DNA from 3 places in the Stenotrophomonas oleivorans genome. Region 2 is predicted to be linked to each of the others. Evidence: predicted binding sites of a transcription regulator. Region 2 holds the regulator's gene; each other region holds the start of a gene.
The links. The regulator FliA, encoded in region 2, starts transcription of late flagellar genes. The targets are predictions, from matches to a motif close to TAAAGTTTNNCNNNCNNNGGCCGATAA.
Positions count from the first base shown of each region.

Region 1: MG068_RS15570 (methyl-accepting chemotaxis protein) is a predicted target of FliA. The motif match lies at 4,273-4,299, and genes of this name have one in related genera.
Region 3: MG068_RS18800 (methyl-accepting chemotaxis protein) is a predicted target of FliA. The motif match lies at 1,916-1,942, and genes of this name have one in related genera.

Region 1 covers NZ_CP031167.1:3,328,874-3,335,305, reverse strand. Annotated here, with positions in the region: gene MG068_RS15590 (adenylosuccinate synthase) at 438-1,730, shown strand; gene MG068_RS15585 (hypothetical protein) at 1,848-2,516, shown strand; gene MG068_RS15580 (M23 family metallopeptidase) at 2,452-3,126, opposite strand; gene MG068_RS15575 (L,D-transpeptidase family protein) at 3,131-4,093, opposite strand; gene MG068_RS15570 (methyl-accepting chemotaxis protein) at 4,329-6,432, shown strand, end outside.
Region 2 covers NZ_CP031167.1:2,112,723-2,119,154, reverse strand. Annotated here, with positions in the region: gene flhA (flagellar biosynthesis protein FlhA) at 1-1,401, shown strand, start outside; gene flhF (flagellar biosynthesis GTPase FlhF) at 1,547-3,169, shown strand; gene MG068_RS09970 (MinD/ParA family ATP-binding protein) at 3,156-4,043, shown strand; gene MG068_RS09965 (RNA polymerase sigma factor FliA) at 4,040-4,783, shown strand; gene cheY (chemotaxis response regulator CheY) at 4,841-5,233, shown strand; gene MG068_RS09955 (protein phosphatase CheZ) at 5,233-5,838, shown strand; gene MG068_RS09950 (chemotaxis protein CheA) at 5,841-6,432, shown strand, end outside.
Region 3 covers NZ_CP031167.1:4,070,404-4,076,835, forward strand. Annotated here, with positions in the region: gene MG068_RS18800 (methyl-accepting chemotaxis protein) at 1-1,887, opposite strand, end outside; gene MG068_RS18805 (hypothetical protein) at 2,257-2,820, shown strand; gene MG068_RS18810 (arylamine N-acetyltransferase family protein) at 2,876-3,715, shown strand; gene MG068_RS18815 (VOC family protein) at 3,807-4,178, opposite strand; gene MG068_RS18820 (response regulator transcription factor) at 4,201-4,839, opposite strand; gene MG068_RS18825 (sensor histidine kinase) at 4,836-5,936, opposite strand; gene MG068_RS18830 (DUF2141 domain-containing protein) at 6,093-6,432, shown strand, end outside.

The DNA of each region.
Region 1 (6,432 bases), 1.2 Mb from region 2:
TTGCCGGCCAGCGGCCGGCACTACCGGGAGGTGCCTGACCGGCCGGCACATGCGTGGTCCGGCTCTGGCAGATGCCAACCTTGGTTGGCATTGCCGGCCAACGGCCGGCACTACCGGGAGGCACCTGACCGGCCGGTACATGCGTGGCCCGGCTCTGGTAGATGCCAACCTTGGTTGGCATTGCCGGCCAACGGCCGGCACGACCGGGCGGGGCGGCTGACCGGCCGGTGAAGCCGTCCGTCGGAAAGGTGGCACCCGACCCCGGAAACCCGGATAATGCACAAAAGCCGGACGGGCCTCCCCGTTCGGCTTTTTCCGTGTCTGGGCCTTCCATCGCCGGCTGCTCCCCGTTTGGAGCCGCCCTCCAGGTGCTGGCCAGCCCCGCCACGGTTCAACCGTCCGCGGCCCCGATGGCCGCAACATATGAGGAGCCCGTCATGGGTCAGTCTGTCGTAGTGTTGGGTGCCCAGTGGGGCGATGAAGGCAAGGGCAAGATCGTCGATCTGCTCACTGAGGAAATCGGCGCCGTCGTGCGCTTCCAGGGCGGCCACAACGCCGGCCACACCCTGGTCATCAACGGTAAGAAGACCGTCCTGCACCTGATCCCGTCGGGCATCCTGCGTGACGATGCGCTGTGCCTGATCGGCAACGGCGTGGTGATCTCGCCGGCCGCGCTGCAGAAGGAAATCGCCGAGCTGGAAGCCTCCGGCGTGGAAGTGCGTTCGCGCCTGAAGATCTCCCCGGCCGCGCCGCTGATCATGCCGTACCACATCGCCCTGGACCAGGCGCGCGAGCGCGCTGCCGGCGGCAAGGCGATCGGCACCACCGGCCGTGGCATCGGCCCGGCCTACGAAGACAAGGTGGCGCGTCGCGGTATCCGCATCGCCGACCTGCATTACCCGAAGCAGCTGGAAGAACTGCTGCGCACCGCGCTGGATTACCACAACTTCGTGCTGACCAAGTATCTGAACACCGATGCGGTCGATTTCCAGAAGACCTTCGACGAAGCGCTGGCCTTCGGCGAATACGTGCAGCCGATGAAGTCCGACGTGGCCGGCATCCTGCACGACCTGCGCAAGCAGGGTAAGCGCGTGCTGTTCGAAGGCGCGCAGGGTGCGCTGCTGGACATCGACCACGGCACCTACCCGTACGTCACCAGCTCCAACACCACCGTGGGTGGTGCACTGGCCGGTTCCGGCGTCGGCGCCGATTCGATCGACTACGTGCTGGGCATCGCCAAGGCCTACGCCACCCGCGTCGGCGGCGGCCCGTTCCCGACCGAACTGGACGACGAAGTCGGCCAGGGCATCCGTGACCGCGGCGCCGAGTACGGTGCCTCGACCGGCCGTCCGCGTCGCTGCGGCTGGATGGACATCGTCGCGCTGAAGCGCGCAGTGGCCATCAACGGCATCAGCGGCCTGTGCATCACCAAGCTGGACGTGCTGGATGGCATGGAAAAGCTGAAGGTCTGCATCGCCTACGAATACAACGGCAAGCGCACCGAGTACGCGCCGCTGGACGCGCAGGGCTGGGAAGACTGCACCCCGGTGTACCTGGAGTTCCCGGGCTGGAGCGAGAACACCCACGGCATCACCAACTGGGACGACCTGCCGCCGGCTGCGCGCGCCTACCTGCGTTCGCTGGAAGAGCTGGCCGGCTGCCCGATCAGCATCGTCTCCACTGGCCCGGATCGCGACCACACCATGGTCCTGCAGGATCCGTTCGCCTGAGGTGGCGTCGGGCGCTGCCCGGCGTAGGTGACAGGAAGAGCCCCGCGAAAGCGGGGCTTTTTCGTTACTGTGTCGGCACGGCCGGCAGGGAGGTGACGTGATGACCCGGATGTCAGCGTGAAGGGCGTAACGGTGGTGCGGATCACCCTGTGGGTGCTGTGGAGCCTGTGGGCGCTTGCCTGCGCGGTGCTGGTGCTGGGCGCGATCGCCAACCACATGGCCTCACGCACGCAGGTGCTGCCTCTGGTGCTGAGCCCGGGTGCGACGGCCGAGGTCACGGTCTACCGCTTCATCGATGACCAACTGCGGCTGCGCCTGCGTTACGCGGATGACGGTACTGCCACGGCGATCGATCCTGAGGTGCGCCTGCGCGCGGAAACCCCGACAGATCAAACTGACTTCCGCGCCAAAACGCGTTCGGGCGTGCCGGGTTCCGGCATCACCCGCGCGCTGGAATCGGTTGAGCCTGCTGGATTTGCCGCCTCGTACTTCGGTTATGGCCGGGGGGATGCGCTGCCGCGCGGGCGCTCGTGGCTGCGGGTGACTGTTCTGGCGGTCGAGCCCGCGCTGGCGGGGCGCGCGGCCTCGGTGGAACTGCTGCCACCGATGGACGTACTGAAGCTGACCGACCTGGACTACGCGTGGCTGTGGCCGTTCTTCTTCTGGAAGGTGGCGGCGTTGTTCCTGCTGATTCCGGGCGCTGCGCTGGTGGTATTCACCATCACCTTGCGGCACTGGCAGCGTCAGGCGTCGAAGCCGCCTGTTTCAACAGCGGATACGGATTGATCGACTCTCCCTTCCACCACTGTTTTTCCGGACCCAGCAGGTGCACCTCAAAGTGCAGGTGCGGGGCCTCGGTGCTGGCGTTACCGGTGCTGCCCACGTAACCGATCACCTCTCCGCGCTTGATCACCTGCTTCTCCGCCAGGCCATCGGCGTAGCGCTGCAGATGCGCGTAGTAGTAGCACCAGCGCCCGCTGGGCTCGAACTGGTAAATCGTCAAGCCGCCGCGCTCGCTGTCGAACAGTTTTTCAACCGTTCCATCGGCCACCGCCAGCACCGGCGTACCGGCATCGGCCATGATGTCGATGGCATCGTGCACGCGTCCCTCGCTGCGGGCATCGGTGAAGGTATCGCGCAGCTGGGACGCCTGGATACCCTGCACCGGCAGCAGCAGACCGGATGGTGCATCCGCAGTCTGCGCGGCCGACGGCGCGGTGTTGGCGGGTGGGGCTGTTGCGGGTGTCGCTACAGATTCCTTCGCCGGCGCCGCTGCCAGTGCCGATTGCGCTTGCGGCAGCGGGGCGGGTACCGGATCACCCGCATCGCGGTGCAGCCACCAGCCTGCACCCAGCCCCAGCAGAACGCCCAGCACGATCAGTTGCGAAAGGCGCATCGGCTCACTCCTGCATCACCACGGGTACCGAGGTATCCACGGCATCGGCCACGCGCAGCGCATCCCAGTTGGTCATGCGCACGCAGCCATGCGATTCGGTCTTGCCCACATGGCCGGGTTCGGGCGTGCCATGCAGGCCGTAATGCGGCTTGGACAGATCGATCCAGACCCGCCCGACCGGATTGTTCGGACCCGGTGGCAGGGTGGCCTTCTTTTCGCCCTTGCGGGCATCCCAGAACAGTTTCGGGTTGTAGTGGAACGGCGGGTCGCGGTAAACGCCCAGGATCTTCCATTCGCCGATCGGTAACGGGTCGTGCTGGCTGCCCGACGACACCGGCACCTGTGCGATCACCTTGCCCTGCGCATCCAGCAGCTGCAGCGTGGAGTCGGATTTGTCGACCACGATCTTCGCCGCCTTCGGCAATGCGGCCAGTGCGATGTTGGGTACCTGGATGCGGCTGCCGGCCTTGGTCAGGTCCACGCCGGGATTGAGCGCCTTCATCAGCTCAGGGGAGGCATGGAAGCGCTCGCCGAGGGCTTCTTCCACACTGCCGTAGCCCAGCGATGTGAGCTTGGCCTGGGCGGCGGGCCCTTTCGGTGTGGCCTGGAACGGACCGGCAACATCCTCAGCAGTCAGCGTGTAGCTGGCCAGCGGCCCAACGGTATCGGCCTGCAGGGCCTTCCAGGTGGTGTCGTCCAGTTCGCCCGTTACGTCCAGCCCATGCGCTGCCTGGAAACCCGACACCGCGCGTCGCTGGTTGCTGCCCATTTCGCCATCGATCTGGCCAGGGGAGAAATTCGCGCGATCCAGCAGCACCTGGGCGTGCAGGGCGGAGTGGGGTGCGGTATCCGGTCCGGCCGTTTCGGCAATGGGTGCGGGCAAGTGGGGCGGCGGCGCCTGCGCGAAGGCTGGCGACGCCAGCAGCGAGAGAGCGAGCAGGGTGGATCGGGACACGGGCAAGGGCATTGGGATCTCCAGCAGGTCACGCCACCACCTTGCCCGCAGCAGCCGCCGAGCCACCGTGAAAGGGATCTGATGCCCGCATGAGCAGCCATGGGTATTGCAGCCGTGTCCAGCGCGCAGGTGCTGCTGCGCAGGGGGCTCACCAAGGTGAACGGTGGCCGACGCCGTCGACGGACGGCGATCAAGATTGCCTGCCGGGCCGCCGATAAGGGCGCATCCCCCCGTTTTGGATACCCCCATGAACTACTTGAGGAACGTCAGGGTTGCCTGGCGTCTTGGGCTGGGCTTTGGCCTGTTGCTGCTGCTGGTTGCCGCCGTGGTGGCCACCGGCGCCACCGCCAGTGTCGTGCAGAAGCGCGCGATGCAGCAGGTGGTCGATGTCAGCGTGGCCAAGGTGCGCCTGCTGTCGCAGATGCTCGATGCCAACAACCAGATGATGGTGGTGCGCCGCGAGATGCTGATCCGCCAGGGCGAAGACCGCGGCCACGACGAGCAGCGCATCGCCGATCTGGTGAAGCGCTACGAGGCCAGCTGGACCGCCTACCAGGCGCTGCCCAGCGACGCCGACGGCAAGGCCATTGCCGAAACCATCGCCGCCAAGCGTGCCATTGCGCGCCCGCTCAACAAGCAGACCAGCGAACTGATGGAGCAGGGCGACTACCCGGGCGCCGTGGCGCTGACCCTGGGGCCGGTGCAGGAAGCGGCCAATGGCTGGAACAAGGCGCTGTCCGATGGCGTGGACTTCGAAGAGAAGGAAAGCCGTGATGCCGCCGCCGAGGCGATTCGTCTGGGTGAGCGCAGTCTGCTGCAGCTGCTGGTGCTGGGCGGTGTCGCGCTGCTGGTGGGCATCGGTGCCTCGGTGATGATCGGCCGCAGCCTGACCGGCCCGCTGGCCCGCGCCGTGAACCTGGCCGAACGCCTGTCCAAGGGACAGTTGGACCAGGAGTTTCGTCTTGGTGGCCGCGATGAACTGACCCAGCTGGGCGAAGCGATGGCCAGTGTGCGGCAGAGTGTGCAGGCGGCGATCGGCGCACAGCTGCAGATGGCCGAACAGCATGAGGCCGGCGCGATCCGCTATCGCATGGACGTCACGGCGTTCCCCGGCGACTTCGGCCGCATGGTGCAGGCCACCAACAGCCTAGTCGAATCGCACGTGCAGGTGGAACTGCTGATGGCTGAAGTGATGCAGCGCTACGCCATCGGCGACCTCAGCCGTGACCTGCCGGATTACCCGGGCGAGAAGGGAACGCTAACCCGCACCCTGGCGGCAGTGAAGCAGAGCCTGATGGCGATCAACGCGCAGATCGATGAACTGGCCCGCGCCGCACGCGCCGGTGATTTCAGCATGCGTGGCGATGCCGCAGCGTTCCAGTACCAGTTCAAGGCGATGGTCGAGCACCTCAACGGCATGATGGCCAGTTCGCAGGCCAGCATCGCCGACGTCTCCGACGTCCTGCGTGCAATCTCGCACGGCGACCTGACCGCACGCATGGAGGGCGAGTACGACGGTGTGTTCGCGCGCATGCGCGACGACGCCAACACCACCACCGCACAGCTGACCGGCATCGTGCGGGGCATCCAGGTGGCCGCCGACAGCATCAACAACGCAGCGCAGGAACTGGCCGCCGGCAACAACGACCTGTCGCGCCGCACCGAGCAGCAGGCCGCCAACCTGGAAGAGGCCGCAGCATCGATGGAGGAGCTGACCTCCACCGTGCGCCAGAATGCCGAGCTGGCCCGTCAGGCCGACAGCGAAGCGCATGCCGCCGGTGCCGCAGTGCGCGAGACCGAGCAGGCAATGGCACAGATGGCATCGGTGATGGGCGAGATCGATCAGTCATCGGCACGCATCTCGGAGATCTCCACGGTGATCGACGGCATTGCGTTCCAGACCAACATCCTGGCGCTGAATGCTGCGGTGGAAGCGGCGCGTGCAGGTGAGCAGGGGCGTGGTTTTGCCGTGGTTGCCAGCGAAGTGCGCACGCTCGCGCAGCGTGCCGGTGTCGCCGCCAAGGAGATCAAGGAGCTGATCGAAGACGCCGCTGCGAAGGTGAAGAGCGGCCTGGCAGTGACCGTTGAATCGGAAGCCGCGATCGCCCGCGTGGCACAGGCAAGTTCGCGCACCACCCAGCTGATGAGCGACATCGCAGCGGCAAGCAAGGAACAGGCCGCCGGTATCGAGCAGGTCAACCAGGTGGTGGTGCAGATGGACCAGGTGACCCAGCAGAACGCTGCGCTGGTGGAAGAAGCCACCGCCGCCAGCCGCGCACTGGAAGAACAGGCGCATGCACTGACCACGTCGGTGTCGGTGTTCAAGGTGGAAGGCGACACAGCTTCGGTTG
Region 2 (6,432 bases):
GATGCCGCTGCCACCTACACCCTGCTGTCGATTGGTGATGGCCTGGTGGCGCAGCTGCCGGCACTGCTGGTCTCCAGCGCCGTGGCCATGCTGGTCACCCGCGCCTCGCGTTCGCAGGACATGGCCCAGGCCATGACCGGCCAGGTGTTCGGCCAGTACCGCGCGCTGGCGATCACCGCCGGCATCATCGGCGTGGTCGGCCTGGTGCCGGGCATGCCCAACGTCGCTTTCCTGACACTGTCCGCGATCCTCGGCTTCATCGCCTGGAAGGTCTACCGCAAGGGCAAGGCCGCGGCCACCGATCCGGCAGCCGCAGGCAATGACGCTGCCGCGCTCAACGCACTCGGCCGCCCGGCCGCGCCGGCTCCGACTGCCGAACTGAGCTGGGACGAACTGCGCCCGGTCGATCCGCTGGGCCTGGAGGTCGGCTACCGGCTGATTCCGCTGGTGGACAGCAGCCAGGGCGGCGAACTGATGGCACGCATCAAGGGCGTGCGGCGCAAGCTGACCCAGGACGTCGGCTTCCTGATCCCGTCGGTGCACATCCGCGACAACCTGGAACTGCCGGCCAACGGCTACCGCGTGCTGGTGCACGGCGTACCGGTGGCCACCGCCGAGATCCACCCCGACCGCGAACTGGCCCTGGACCCGGGCAGCGCGCTCGGCGCGCTGGAAGGCATCGCCGGCAAGGACCCCGCATTCGGCCTGGATGCCACCTGGATCCAACCGCACCAGCGTGCCCAGGCTGAAACGCTGGGCTATACCGTGGTCGATCCAGCCACCGTGGTGGCCACCCACCTCTCGCACCTCATCCGCGAACACGCGCCGGAACTGCTCGGCCACGAAGAAGTGCAGCACCTGCTGGCCAACCTGGCCAAGAGCGCACCCAAGCTCGTCGAAGATCTGACGCCGAAGGCACTGCCGTTGTCGGCGGTGGTACGCGTGCTGCAGAACCTGCTGATCGAGCGCATTCCGATCCGCCAGTTGCGCAAGATCGCTGAATCACTGGTCGAACACGCGCCCAACAGCCAGGACCCGGCCGTGCTGACTGCCGCCGTGCGCACCGCACTGGGTCGTTTCATCGTGCAGGAGATCGCCGGAATGTCGGCGGAGCTGCCGGTGTTCACGCTCAACCCACAATTGGAACGTGTCTTGCAGGAGTCCACGCAGGGCAACGGCGCCGCGCTGGAACCCGGACTCGCTGAGCGACTGCACCAGAGCCTGGCCGAATGTGTCAGCAAGCAGGAAGCCCGCAACGAGCCCGCGGTCGTGCTGGTACCTGGCCCGGTGCGTGCCGCGCTGGCCCGCCTGGTCCGCCACAGCGTTCCGTCGCTGTCGGTCCTGGCCTACAGCGAGGTGCCGGAGGACAAGCGCCTGAAGCTGGTCGGAACGATCAGCTGACGCCGCCCTCCGATGCGCCAGAAAACAGACACCACTTTCGAACCAACGCAACAGACAGATACCAAGGGGAACCCGCACCGTGCAGACCACCGACCACCCGAGTTCTCCGACCGCCACCCCGCCGTCTTCGTCCCGTGACCACAGCATGAAAATCAAACGATTCGTCGCCGCCGACATGCGCTCGGCCATGAACCTGGTGCGCAAGGAACATGGTCCTGACGCCGTGATCCTGTCCAACCGCCGGATCGAGGAAGGCATCGAGATCGTCGCCGCCGCCAACTACGACGAGAGCGCCGTGCAGCGTGCACTGGAAGCCTCGCGTCGTGACATCGCTCCGCCGCCGGCGCCGAAGCCGCGCACCGCCGCCGACGCGGTGATCGCCGCGGTCACCCGCCGCCGCAGCAATACCCCGGCACCGGAACCGGTCGCCGCAACCACCTCGGCCGTGGCTGCCCTCGCCCGCGCTGCGGTCGGCGCCACCGGCCGCACCCTGGACAGCGCCGACGAGATCGTGCCGACCCGCGGCAGCACCGGCTTCGCCGCCACCCTGGCACGCGCCGCCGTCAACGAACCGGCGCTGCCGGATCAGATCTTCGCTCCGTTCGCCGAAGCCATCGTCGCACCGGCGCCCAGCACCGCCGCACCAGCCAACCGCGCCCGCTTCCAGATCGACCCGCCGCACGAGACGCATCACGAAAGCGCGGCCCCGGCCGTGCAGCCGCCGCCGCTGCCGACCGCTGCCGTGACCGAAGCGCAACCCGGGATCGTCGCCAGCGAACCGGCACCGGTCGAAGCCAGCGACGAAACCGGCGCTGCCCCCGTGCTGGCCCCAGCCCCGGCACTGACCCTGGTGGCCCAGGACGACGCCGAGATCCGCCAGCTGCGCCAGGAAGTGGCCGGCATGCGCCATGTGATCGAGCGCGAGATGAACCGCTTCACCGACGAGCGCCTGCGCGGCTGCCCGGTGCGCGCCACCGCGCTGGACCTGATGGACGAGTATGGCTTCGATGCCGGCCTGGCCCGCGACGTGGCCATGCAGATCCCGCTGGAGACCGAAGCCCACCGTGGCCGTGGCCTGATGCTGGGGCTGATCTCGCGCAAGCTGCCGATCGCCCCGGTCGACCCGCTGGAAGAAGGCGGCGTGATCGCCCTGGTCGGCCCGACCGGCGCTGGCAAGACCACCACCATCGCCAAGCTGGCCTCGCGCTTCGCCGAGAAGCACGCGCCGCGTGACGTGGCCCTGGTCACCACCGACACCACCCGCATCGGTGCCCGCGAGCAGCTGTACGGCTACGGCCGCCAGCTCGGCATCGCGGTGCATGAGGCCAACAGCGGCACCGACCTGGACCAGCTGCTGGAACGCTTGAAGGACTACAAGCTGGTGCTGATCGACACCGCCGGCCTGGGCCCGCGCGACCGCGCACTGGCCGCCCAGCTGCAGTGGCTGCGTGCCGCGCGCCAGGTCCGCACCCTGCTGGTGCTGCCGGCCAACACCAGCTTCGGCGACATGGACGAGGTGGTCCGCCGCTTCGGCGCCGCCAACCTGCAGGGTCTGGTACTGAGCAAGCTGGACGAGACCGGCCGCTTCGGCAACGCCCTGTCGGTGGCCGTGGATCATGCCCTGCCGATCACCTGGGTGACCGATGGCCAGGACGTCCCGGAGGACCTGCACCGGGCCAGTGCAGCCAATCTTGTACTTCGCCTTGAAGATTTGCGCCGCGCGGCCGATATGCCCTGCAACCCGGAGTTGAACCATGCCGTCGCGTGAGTACGCCAAGCTGACCAAGACCTTCCCGCTGTCGGCCACCCGCAGCGAGCCGCTCGGCCCTGTGCGCACCATTGCGGTCACTGGCGGCAAGGGCGGCGTGGGCAAGACGAATGTGTCGGCCAACCTGGCCGTGGCGCTGGCTGGCATGGGCAAGCGCACGCTGCTGCTGGACGCCGACCTCGGCCTGGCCAACATCGACGTGATCCTGGGCCTGAACCCCACCTTTACGCTGGCCGACCTGGTCGCCGGCCGCTGCACGCTGGATGACGTCATCGTCGAAGGCCCGAACGGCGTGCTGGTGGTCCCGGCCGCATCCGGCCGCCGCCACATGGCCGAGCTGGCCCCGGCCGAGCACGTTGGCCTGGTCAACGTGTTCTCCGAACTGGAGCGCGAGCTGGACATCATGGTGGTGGACACTGCCGCGGGCATCACCGATGGCGTGCTGACCTTCTGCCAGGCCGCACAGGACACCGTGGTGGTGGTCTGTGACGAGCCGGCCTCGATCACCGACGCCTACGCACTGATCAAGGTGCTGTCGCGCGAGCGTGGCGTGGACCGCATCCAGGTGGTGGCCAACATGGTGCGCGACCCCAACGAGGGCCGCGTGCTGTACGAGAAGCTGACCCGCGTCTGCGAGAAGTTCCTTGCCGATGTCTCGCTGAACTACCTGGGCTGCGTGCCGCAGGACGATTGGCTGCGCCTGTCGGTGCAGCGCCAGCAGCCGGTGGTGAAGGCCTATCCGTCCAGCCCGGCGGCGCTGGCGATCACCGAGATCGCGCGCCGTACCGCGCGCTGGCAGGCGCCGACCGAACCGCGTGGCGGCGTCGAGTTCTTCCTCGAACGCATCCTCAAGCAGCGTGGGGTGACGGCATGAAAGGCGCAGCCCAGTACAGGGAAGTGCAGCGCTCGGCGGCGAACGAAGTCATCGCCCAGCATTCGGACCTGGTGCGGCGCATCGCCCACCACCTGGCCGCGCGCCTGCCGGCCAGCGTCGAGGTCGATGACCTGATCCAGGCCGGCATGATGGGACTGATCGAAGCCTCGCGCAGCTATGACGCCGACCAGGGTGCTTCTTTCGAGACCTACGCCTCGATCCGCATCCGTGGTTCGATGATCGACGAGATCCGCCGTGGTGACTGGGTCCCGCGCTCGGTGCACCGCCGTGCACGTGATGCCGCCGCCACCATCCGCCGCCTGGAGCAGAGCAGTGGCCGTGCCGCCAGCGCCACTGAAGTGGCCGCCGCGATGGAGATGCCGCTGCCCGAGTACCTGCGGCTGATGGAAGACGCTGCACGTGGCCAGGTGCTGAGCCTGGAATCGCGCATCGAGGACCAGGGCGAGCTGGACACCGTCGCCCAAGGCGGGCCGACCCCGCAGCAGGTACTGGAGCGCGGTGAGTTCGGTCGCGAGCTGGGCAAGGCCATCGGCCACCTGCCCGAGCGCGAACAACTGGTGCTCTCGCTGTACTACGAGCAGGAACTGAACCTGAAGGAGATCGGCGCAGTGCTCGGCGTGAGCGAGTCGCGGGTCTGCCAGATCCACGGCCAGGCGGTACTGCGCCTGCGTGGCCGGCTGAAGCTGTTCGAGGCTGCCGACGCAGGCCTCGAAGAATGAACATCCCCGAGGCGGCTGCCCCCGGCCGTCCGGAATGAACAACAAAGGAATTCTGCTTTGAACAAGAACATGCGCATCCTGATCGTCGACGACTTCTCGACCATGCGTCGAATCGTCAAGAACCTGCTGGGCGATCTGGGCTTCACTAATACCGCCGAAGCCGAGGACGGGCATGCCGCGCTGTCGCTGCTGCAGAGCCAGCCGTTCGATTTCGTGGTCACCGACTGGAACATGCCGGTGATGACCGGCATCGAGCTGCTCAAGGCGATCCGTGCCGATGCCAAGCTGAAGACCCTGCCGGTGCTGATGGTCACGGCAGAAGCCAAGCGCGAGCAGATCATCGAAGCCGCCCAGAGCGGTGTGAACGGCTACATCATCAAGCCGTTCACCGCGCAGACGCTGGAAGAGAAGCTCGGCAAGATCTTCGAACGCCTGGCGGCCAGCGCCTGATGGATACCACGGTCGACAAGAACGCCCTCGCCCTGCGCCTGCAGGAGGCCCTGGACGCGCTCGAATCCGGTGACGAGGCCGCCTGGCGGCAGCGCATCGACGGGCTGGTCGCGCTGCGCACGCAGCCGATGATGAGCGGCCTCTCGCGGCTGGCCCGCGAGCTGGGACAGGCGCTGGGCGAACTGCCGACCGTGCCGAGCGAAGCCGGCGAACTGGACGACGCCTGCGCGCGACTGGACCACGTGGTGGCGATGACCGAACAGGCCACGCACCGCACCCTGGACCTGGCCGAGGAATGCCGCAGCCTGACCGAACAGCTGCGCGCTGAAGGCCTGCAGCCGGGCCAGGACGCGCAGCTCGAGCGCATCCGCCACAACCTGACCGAGATCGCCCTGACCCAGAGCTACCAGGACCTGACCGGGCAGATCATCCGTCGCGTGGTCGGCATCGTCCGCCGCGTGCACGAAGGCTTCGGCGCGCTCGGCCTGCCGCCGGAACAGCATCGCACCGACCCGGAACTGGCCGGGCCGGCACTGAAGGGACTGGACCGCCACGCGGTCTCGCAGAACGACGCCGACGACCTGTTGTCGGATCTGGGGCTGTAAGCATGAGCGCGGTATCCGACGACATCACTGCCGATTTCATCATCGAGGCGCAGGAGATCCTGGATCGCCTCGGCGAACAGCTGGTGTCGCTGGAGCAGGCACCGCAGGACAGCGACCAGCTCAACGCGGTGTTCCGCGGCTACCACACGCTCAAGGGCGGCGCCGGCTTCCTCGGCGTCACCGCCATGGTAGAGCTGTGCCATGCCGCTGAAGAGGCGCTGGGCGCCGCACGTGCCGGCCAGGCCGTGCTGCAGGCCCACCACTTCGACGCGGCCCAGCAATCGCTGGACTACCTGCAGTCGATGCTGGACGCGGTTTCCTCCGGCACCGAGCCGGGCTATGCGCCGCCGGACCTGATCGCACAGTTCGACGTGCACGGCGGTGCCGTGGCTGCACCCGCCGCCGCAGCAGCACCCACCGCGGGTGGCAGCGACCTGATCACCGACGACGAATTCGAGGCGCTGCTCGACCAGCTGCATGGTGGCAACGCGCCGACCGCGGTCGCGCCAGCGAAGAAGGCCGACGACGGACTGATCAGCGAAGACGAGTTCGAAGCCCTGCTCGACCAGCTGCACGGTGGCGCCGCACCGGGCA
Region 3 (6,432 bases), 2.0 Mb from region 2:
CTCGTGCATCGACGCTGCCGTCTCTTCCAGGTTGGCCGCCTGCTGTTCGGTACGCTGCGACAGATCATGGTGACCGGCGACGATCTCACCAACACCGGTGTCGAGGCTGGACGTGGCCTGCTGGATGCGGGTGACGATGCGGCCCAGTTGCGCGACGGTGGCGTTGGCATCATCGCGCATGCGCGCGAACACGCCCTGCAGTTCACCTTCCATGCGCACGCTGAGGTCACCGCGGGCCAGCGCGGCCAGAAGCGCCTGCAGATCGCCAAGGTTGGTCTCGAAGGTGGTCAACAGGCGATTGATGCTGGTCGACAGCGTACGCACAAAGCCCTGCTTCCCCTCCAGCGCGATGCGACCGTGCAGGTCACCGTGCGCGGCCGCGTCGACCAGGGCTGCCACTTCGGTTTCCAGCAGGGTTTCCAGCGCGCGACTGCGCCATTCCACCGCCACGCCGAGGAAATGCTCCTCGTCGACAATGGGATTGGCGATCAGCTGATAGCGGACACCGCAATGGTCGATCTCGCGTTCTTCGCGTTGTCGCACGCCGGCCAGGCTTACCAGTGCCGGATGAAGGCGCACCGCATCGCTCCCCACCAGATCTTCAACCTGGAGTTCAAGCTGCTCCAGCAGCGCCGGATTGGCGTACGCCACCAGGCCTTCGGCATCGACCACCATCAGCCCGGTCTGCGCACTGTCCAGCGCCTGGCGCACCCGGGTGTTGCCGCGCGCCACAGCACGTTCGGTCTCGATGCGCGCGCGCAGGCGCTGCTGCATGTCGACCAGGCGCTGGGCAAGCTGGCCGATCTCATCGTTGGCGTTGTAGACGCGCAGGGTGGTGTCGAGGCGGTCGTCGGCGATGTCGCTGGCGAAACGCAGGGTGTCCTGGATCGGCTGGCGCACCGCACGCAGCACCAGCACCAGGCTGGTGATCAGCACACCGGCCACCAGCAGCAGGGTCAATGCGAACAGCACGCTCATCGTGCGCGCGCCGGCCTGCTGGCGCGCCTGCGCCCTGGCCAGCGCTGCCACCTGCGCCTGCTGGAAAGCGGCAAGCGCCGGCGCTACGCCCGCGGCGGTATCCAGCAGCGACTGCGCTTCCACATCCAGGCCGACGCGGGCAGCGGTATACCCCAGCAGGGCGCCTTGATAGCCCTCCATCCCGGTGCGCAGGGCGTCCTGCGCATCCGCGGGCAGGCCCGCCAGCGCGAGGTCGAACGGCAGCTTTTCCTCGCTGGCGCGGTCGGCGTGGGTGGAATCACCGTCGAGCAGCAGCAGGGCCTCCTGCCTTCGCATCTTCTGCAGGGACAGCGCCAGCGACGGCCGCTGCAGCGCATCCACCTGCGCCTGCAGGGTTTCGGCGGCCTGCTGCAGCTGTGCAGCGAGGCCGGCCTCACCGCGGCCCATCTCGTCGACCCGTTCGAACAGGGCGGCGACACCCTGCGAGAACGCGTCGGCCGATTCAGTCAGCACCTGCAGCGCCATGCGCCGGCCGGCGTCCATCGGCATCGCGCGAAGCGCCTGCAGGTCAGCCTGCAGGGCCTTCTGTGTTGCCAGCAACTGGCTGCGGTCAGCATCATCGAAACTGCGTGCATACTGGGTCTGCAGGCGGCGCGCTTCGGCCACCCGCGTGGACAGGCTGGCAGCCAGATCGCTGCCGCGCTGGTAGCTGGCCTGGCTGCGCGCGGCCAGGGCGTTGGCATGGCCAGTCCAGGCGTAGACAGCGGCGATCGCCACCAGCCCCAGGCCACAGACCCACAGGGTCGCCTTGAGCTTGTTGGCCACGCTGAGCCGGTGTGGTTGCAGCCACAGCAGCAGGCCGGGGGACGCCGAGCGCAACGTGGCAAGACGCGTGCGCAGGGACCGGAGGTGGGGGACAACGGCCGACATGACAGACTCCAGGCGGAAGGACGCACCTGTATCGGCCGTATGCGAAGAAACTTTAGGTCTAATTTTCTTCTTCGCGGATCCAATCTCGCTTCTTGTACCGGCAACAAGCGACGATGCGATGACAGAGAACACCTCCATTTCTCATCTCCTGAGAATCCCGACTGATAGAGCTACGTTTCACACAACTACCTTGGAGCAACTGCAGCCATGCTTAGCAGCACGGTACTGAATCAGATTCAGACGCTTGGCATCCCTGTCGGGATCGGTACTGTCATAGTTGTCCTCGCAACTATCGTGCGCTGGTTCTTCGGACCTCCTATGGACAGTTTCCACCGCTGGAGAGAGTCAAAGCATCGGGATCGCGAGTACTTGCTGAAGATCGCGGATCATTCAGAGGATGATCTGGAAGCATGCTGGGTAAAGGAGTCCACGTTGCAGGAGGCATTTCGAGGGCGCTATGGCCTCCTGGTCGGGCGCGAGGAGCGCCGGGCCTACTTCAACCTCATGCGCTGCTACTCGCCAAGCATAAAATGGCGCCATATCAGGGGCATAAGCACACTGGCACGACGCAGCATGGATGGCGCCGGCATTGAATTTCACATGCCCAAGCGAGAGCGCCGCTGGCGATACGCTGCCGCTGCTACTGGCATGATCTTCTATCTGTTCGGCAGCGTGCTTTGGGTTGAAGGCCTGCTTTCCGCCATGCATGGCTCTTGGGCGGGAATTGTTCTGGGGGTTCCGGTCGCAGTAATGGGCGCTTTCACAACGCGCGTATCCCTGTTCCCTCTGCAGAGCTACGACGCAGTTGGAAAAGTTATCCAGCCTAATGAGCGTAATGAGTTTCTTTTGATTCCGATCCCCGAGGCAAAGAAGCCAGAGCCCTCCTCTCTCAAGCCGGCGCCAATTGACGCTATTCCGCGCCACCGCGCTTGACCTCAACCCCGGTTGGGGGAGCACAGTGGACATCCCCTCCCCGCCCGGTGCCCCCATGACGACGCTCGATGTCCCCCGCTACCTGCAGCGCCTGCAGCTGGATGCGCCGCCACCGCGGACCCTGGCCGGCCTGACCCTGCTGCAGCAGCGCCACAACGCACTGCTGCCCTTCGAAACCCTCAGCTGCCTGCTGCGCGACGCGGTGCCGATCGACCTGGACAGCGTGCAGCGCAAGCTGCTTGACGAGCGCCGCGGTGGTTACTGCTTCGAACTCAATGGCGGGTTGCTGGCGCTGCTGCAGGCCTTGGGCTTCGATGCCCAGCCATTGAGCGCGCGCGTACTGCTGGCCGCCCAGGACGGCGAATTGACCGCGCGTACCCATCTGCTGCTGCGCGTGCACGTGGACGGCGATGACTGGCTGGTGGATGCCGGTTTTGGCAGCCTGACCCCGACCGTACCGCTGCGCCTGCATGACCCGCAGCCGCAGGCCACCCCGCACGAACGCTATCTGTTGCAGCGGTTGGAAGACGGCGGTGATTTCATGCTGTCGGCCGAATCCAGCGACGGCTGGCGGGTGATGTACCGCTTCGATCTGCAGGCGCCGGCGCCGATCGACAACGTGGTGGGCAACTGGTACGTATGTACCCATCCCGATTCCAGTTTCCCCGGCCAGTTGCGCGCGTCGCTGACCGGGCCGGACTGGCGCCGCACCATCGGCAGCGGCAACTACACCGAGTACCGCCCCGGACAGGCACCGGACAAGCGCCCGCTGCATGATGTGGGTGATGTGCGCGACGTGCTGGAGCAGCGCTTCGGCATCCAGCTTCCGGACGACCCGCGGCTGGATCCAGCGATCAACGACTGGCTGCAGCGCTCGCGCGCCGCGACGCTGTAGAGTCGAGCTTTCTCGACTGATGCATCTACGGCGACGTCAAAATCAGTCGAGCAAGCTCGACTCTACAAATGCGCGCACCGCAGCGTTGACGTTACGGCGCTGTGCGCGCCTGCAATGCGATACGGTTGCCTTCGCTGTCACGGATCTCGGCCACGCGCCAATCGCCGGCATCGGCCGGGCCGAAGCGCAGCTCGGCTCCGGCCTGCAGCGCACGCTCGAGGCTGGCATCCAGATCATCAACGCCGATGTAGATGCGCGCGCCCTGCTCGGAAGGCAGATAGTCCGCGCCGTGCACCAGCGCAATGCTGGCACCGGCGGCCTCATCGGAAAACGGTAGATAGGCCATCCGGCAGTCGTGCAGCACGATGGGTTCGTCCACCGCAACCTGCAGCCATCGCTGGTAGAACGTGATGGCCCGGTCCAGGTCACTGGCCGGGATTTCCACATGCAGGATCGGGTTCACTGACATTCCTTGCCACGTCCACTCAGATGATGCGCAGGGTAATCGCCTTCAGCACTGCACGGGTGCGATCGCGGGTGCCCAGCTTGTCGAGTATGGCGGACACGTAGTTCTTCACCGTGCCCTCGGCCAGGAACAGGCTGCGCGCGATCTCCTTGTTGCTGTAGCCCCCGGCCAGCAGGCGCAGGATTGCCACTTCACGTTCGCCGAAGGTATCGGTGGGCGGCGCTTCGTCGTGGAAGCGGTAACGCGCGCGCACCGGATCGGTACTGACCGGCAGCAGCAGGGTCTCGCCCGCAGCAACGCGTTCGATGGCCTCGCGCAGGTCGGCCGGCGCGGCATCCTTGAGCAGGAAGCCCTGTGCGCCGGCCTCGCTGGCGCGCAGCAGCAGATCACTTTCATCGAAGGTGGTCAGCAGCAGCCACGGCGTGGCATCGCCGCGCGCGCGCAGCTGGCGCAGTGCCTCGATCCCATCCAGCCCTGGCATGCGGATGTCACTGAGCACCACGTCCACGCGCTGCGTATCCAGCGCGTCCAGCAACGCCTGGCCCTCCTCGGCCTCCAGCGCCACGTCCACGCCCAACCCCTGCAACAACGCACGCAGCCCGGCGCGGACCAGCGCCTGGTCGTCGGCCAGGGCAACACGGATCGCGCTGCCGTTCATGCCGGCACCCAGGCGGTCAGGTGCATGCCGCCCTGTGCGGTGCGGGCCAGTTCCAACTGGCCACGCACTGCGGCCAGGCGCTCACGCATGCCGGCGATGCCGTTGCCCTCGCGGATACGTTCGGCGCGCTGGCCGTCGTCACGGATGTCGATACGCAACCGGGAATCCTCCTCGTTGATCGTCAGCCATACGGTGTCTGCGTTGCCATGCCGGGCGGCATTGGTCAGCGCTTCCTGTACCAGGCGCAGCACGGTCTCGGCCATCAGCGGGTCAGCCACGCGCACCCCGTCGCCGATCTGCAGCTGCAGCTTCGGTCGTGGGAAGGGTGCGGCCAGCGCATGCAGCGCGGTGGCCAGATCGAGGCCGCGATCATCGCGCATCGACTGCACCACCTGGCGGATGTCGGCCAGCAACTCGCCGGACAACTGTTCGGCCAGCACCAGCCCTTCGCGGCCGGCCAGCGCAGGGTCAGCGGCCAGGACGCGCAGGTTGAGCCGCATCGCGGTGAGCTTGTGCCCGGCCACATCATGCAGTTCGCGGGCCAGGCGCAGGCGCTCGGCATCGCGTGCACTGTCAGCCAGCAGCGCGCGGGTGGCCAGCAGGTCGGCATTGACCCGTGCAAGATCATCGCGGGCCAGCGCCGTGCTGCGCGCATAGTGCGCGGTCAGCGCGGCGAAGGCCTGGAAACCGCCATACAGCAACACCACCAGCAGCGGCTGGCTGAAGCCGCTGTGGCGCAGCACGGCATACACCGCCAGGTTGGCCAGCAGCGCAACGCCCAGCACGAAGCGCGGCGGCCAGTGTTCGGCCAGCTGTGCAACCAGCACCACCAGCAGCACCGGGGCGGTACCGGTACGCGGCTGCAGCGCAACCAGCACAACCGCCAGCAGCGCCTGCAACACCGCAGCGGCGGCGCGCACGCGGGATAGCATCGACGCCCAGCCGTGCACCACGAACAGCAGCAGGAACACAGCAAGCAACAGCAGGCTGAGCCCGGCGCCACTGCGCTGCACTCCGAACGACAGGCCGACCACCAGCACGGTGATCAGGCCGGCAAGGCTGAGCGGACGCAACAGATGGCGGAACAGGCTGGGCATGGCCAGATGCTGACGGCCGCGCACGCCGGCGGCAATGGGTCCGGCGCAGAAAGTGACTTCTGGCACGTCGAATCGATGACCACTGGCCCTGAACCCGGTGCAGCGCCCCACGCAGACTGGCTCCACACCGCCACACACACCTCCGGAGCCACTGCCATGATCCGCACCGCCCTGCTCAGCACCGCACTGACTGCCCTGGCCTTGGCCGGCAGTGCCCACGCCGCCGACCTGGCCGTGACCGTGCACGACGTCCGCGCGCAGACCGGCACCCTGCGCGTTGCGTTGGTCGGCAACGCCGCCGCCTGGGACGGCAAGGCCAAGCCCGTGCAGGCCCAGCAGGCGGCGCCCAGCGGCGACAGCGCCCACTTCACGTTCAAGGGCGTGCCGGCCGGCAGCTATGCCGTGCTGCTCACCCACGACGAGAACGACAACGGCAAGCTCGACACCAACCTGGTCGGGATGCCGGTGGAAGGCTACGGCTTCAGCAACAACCCGC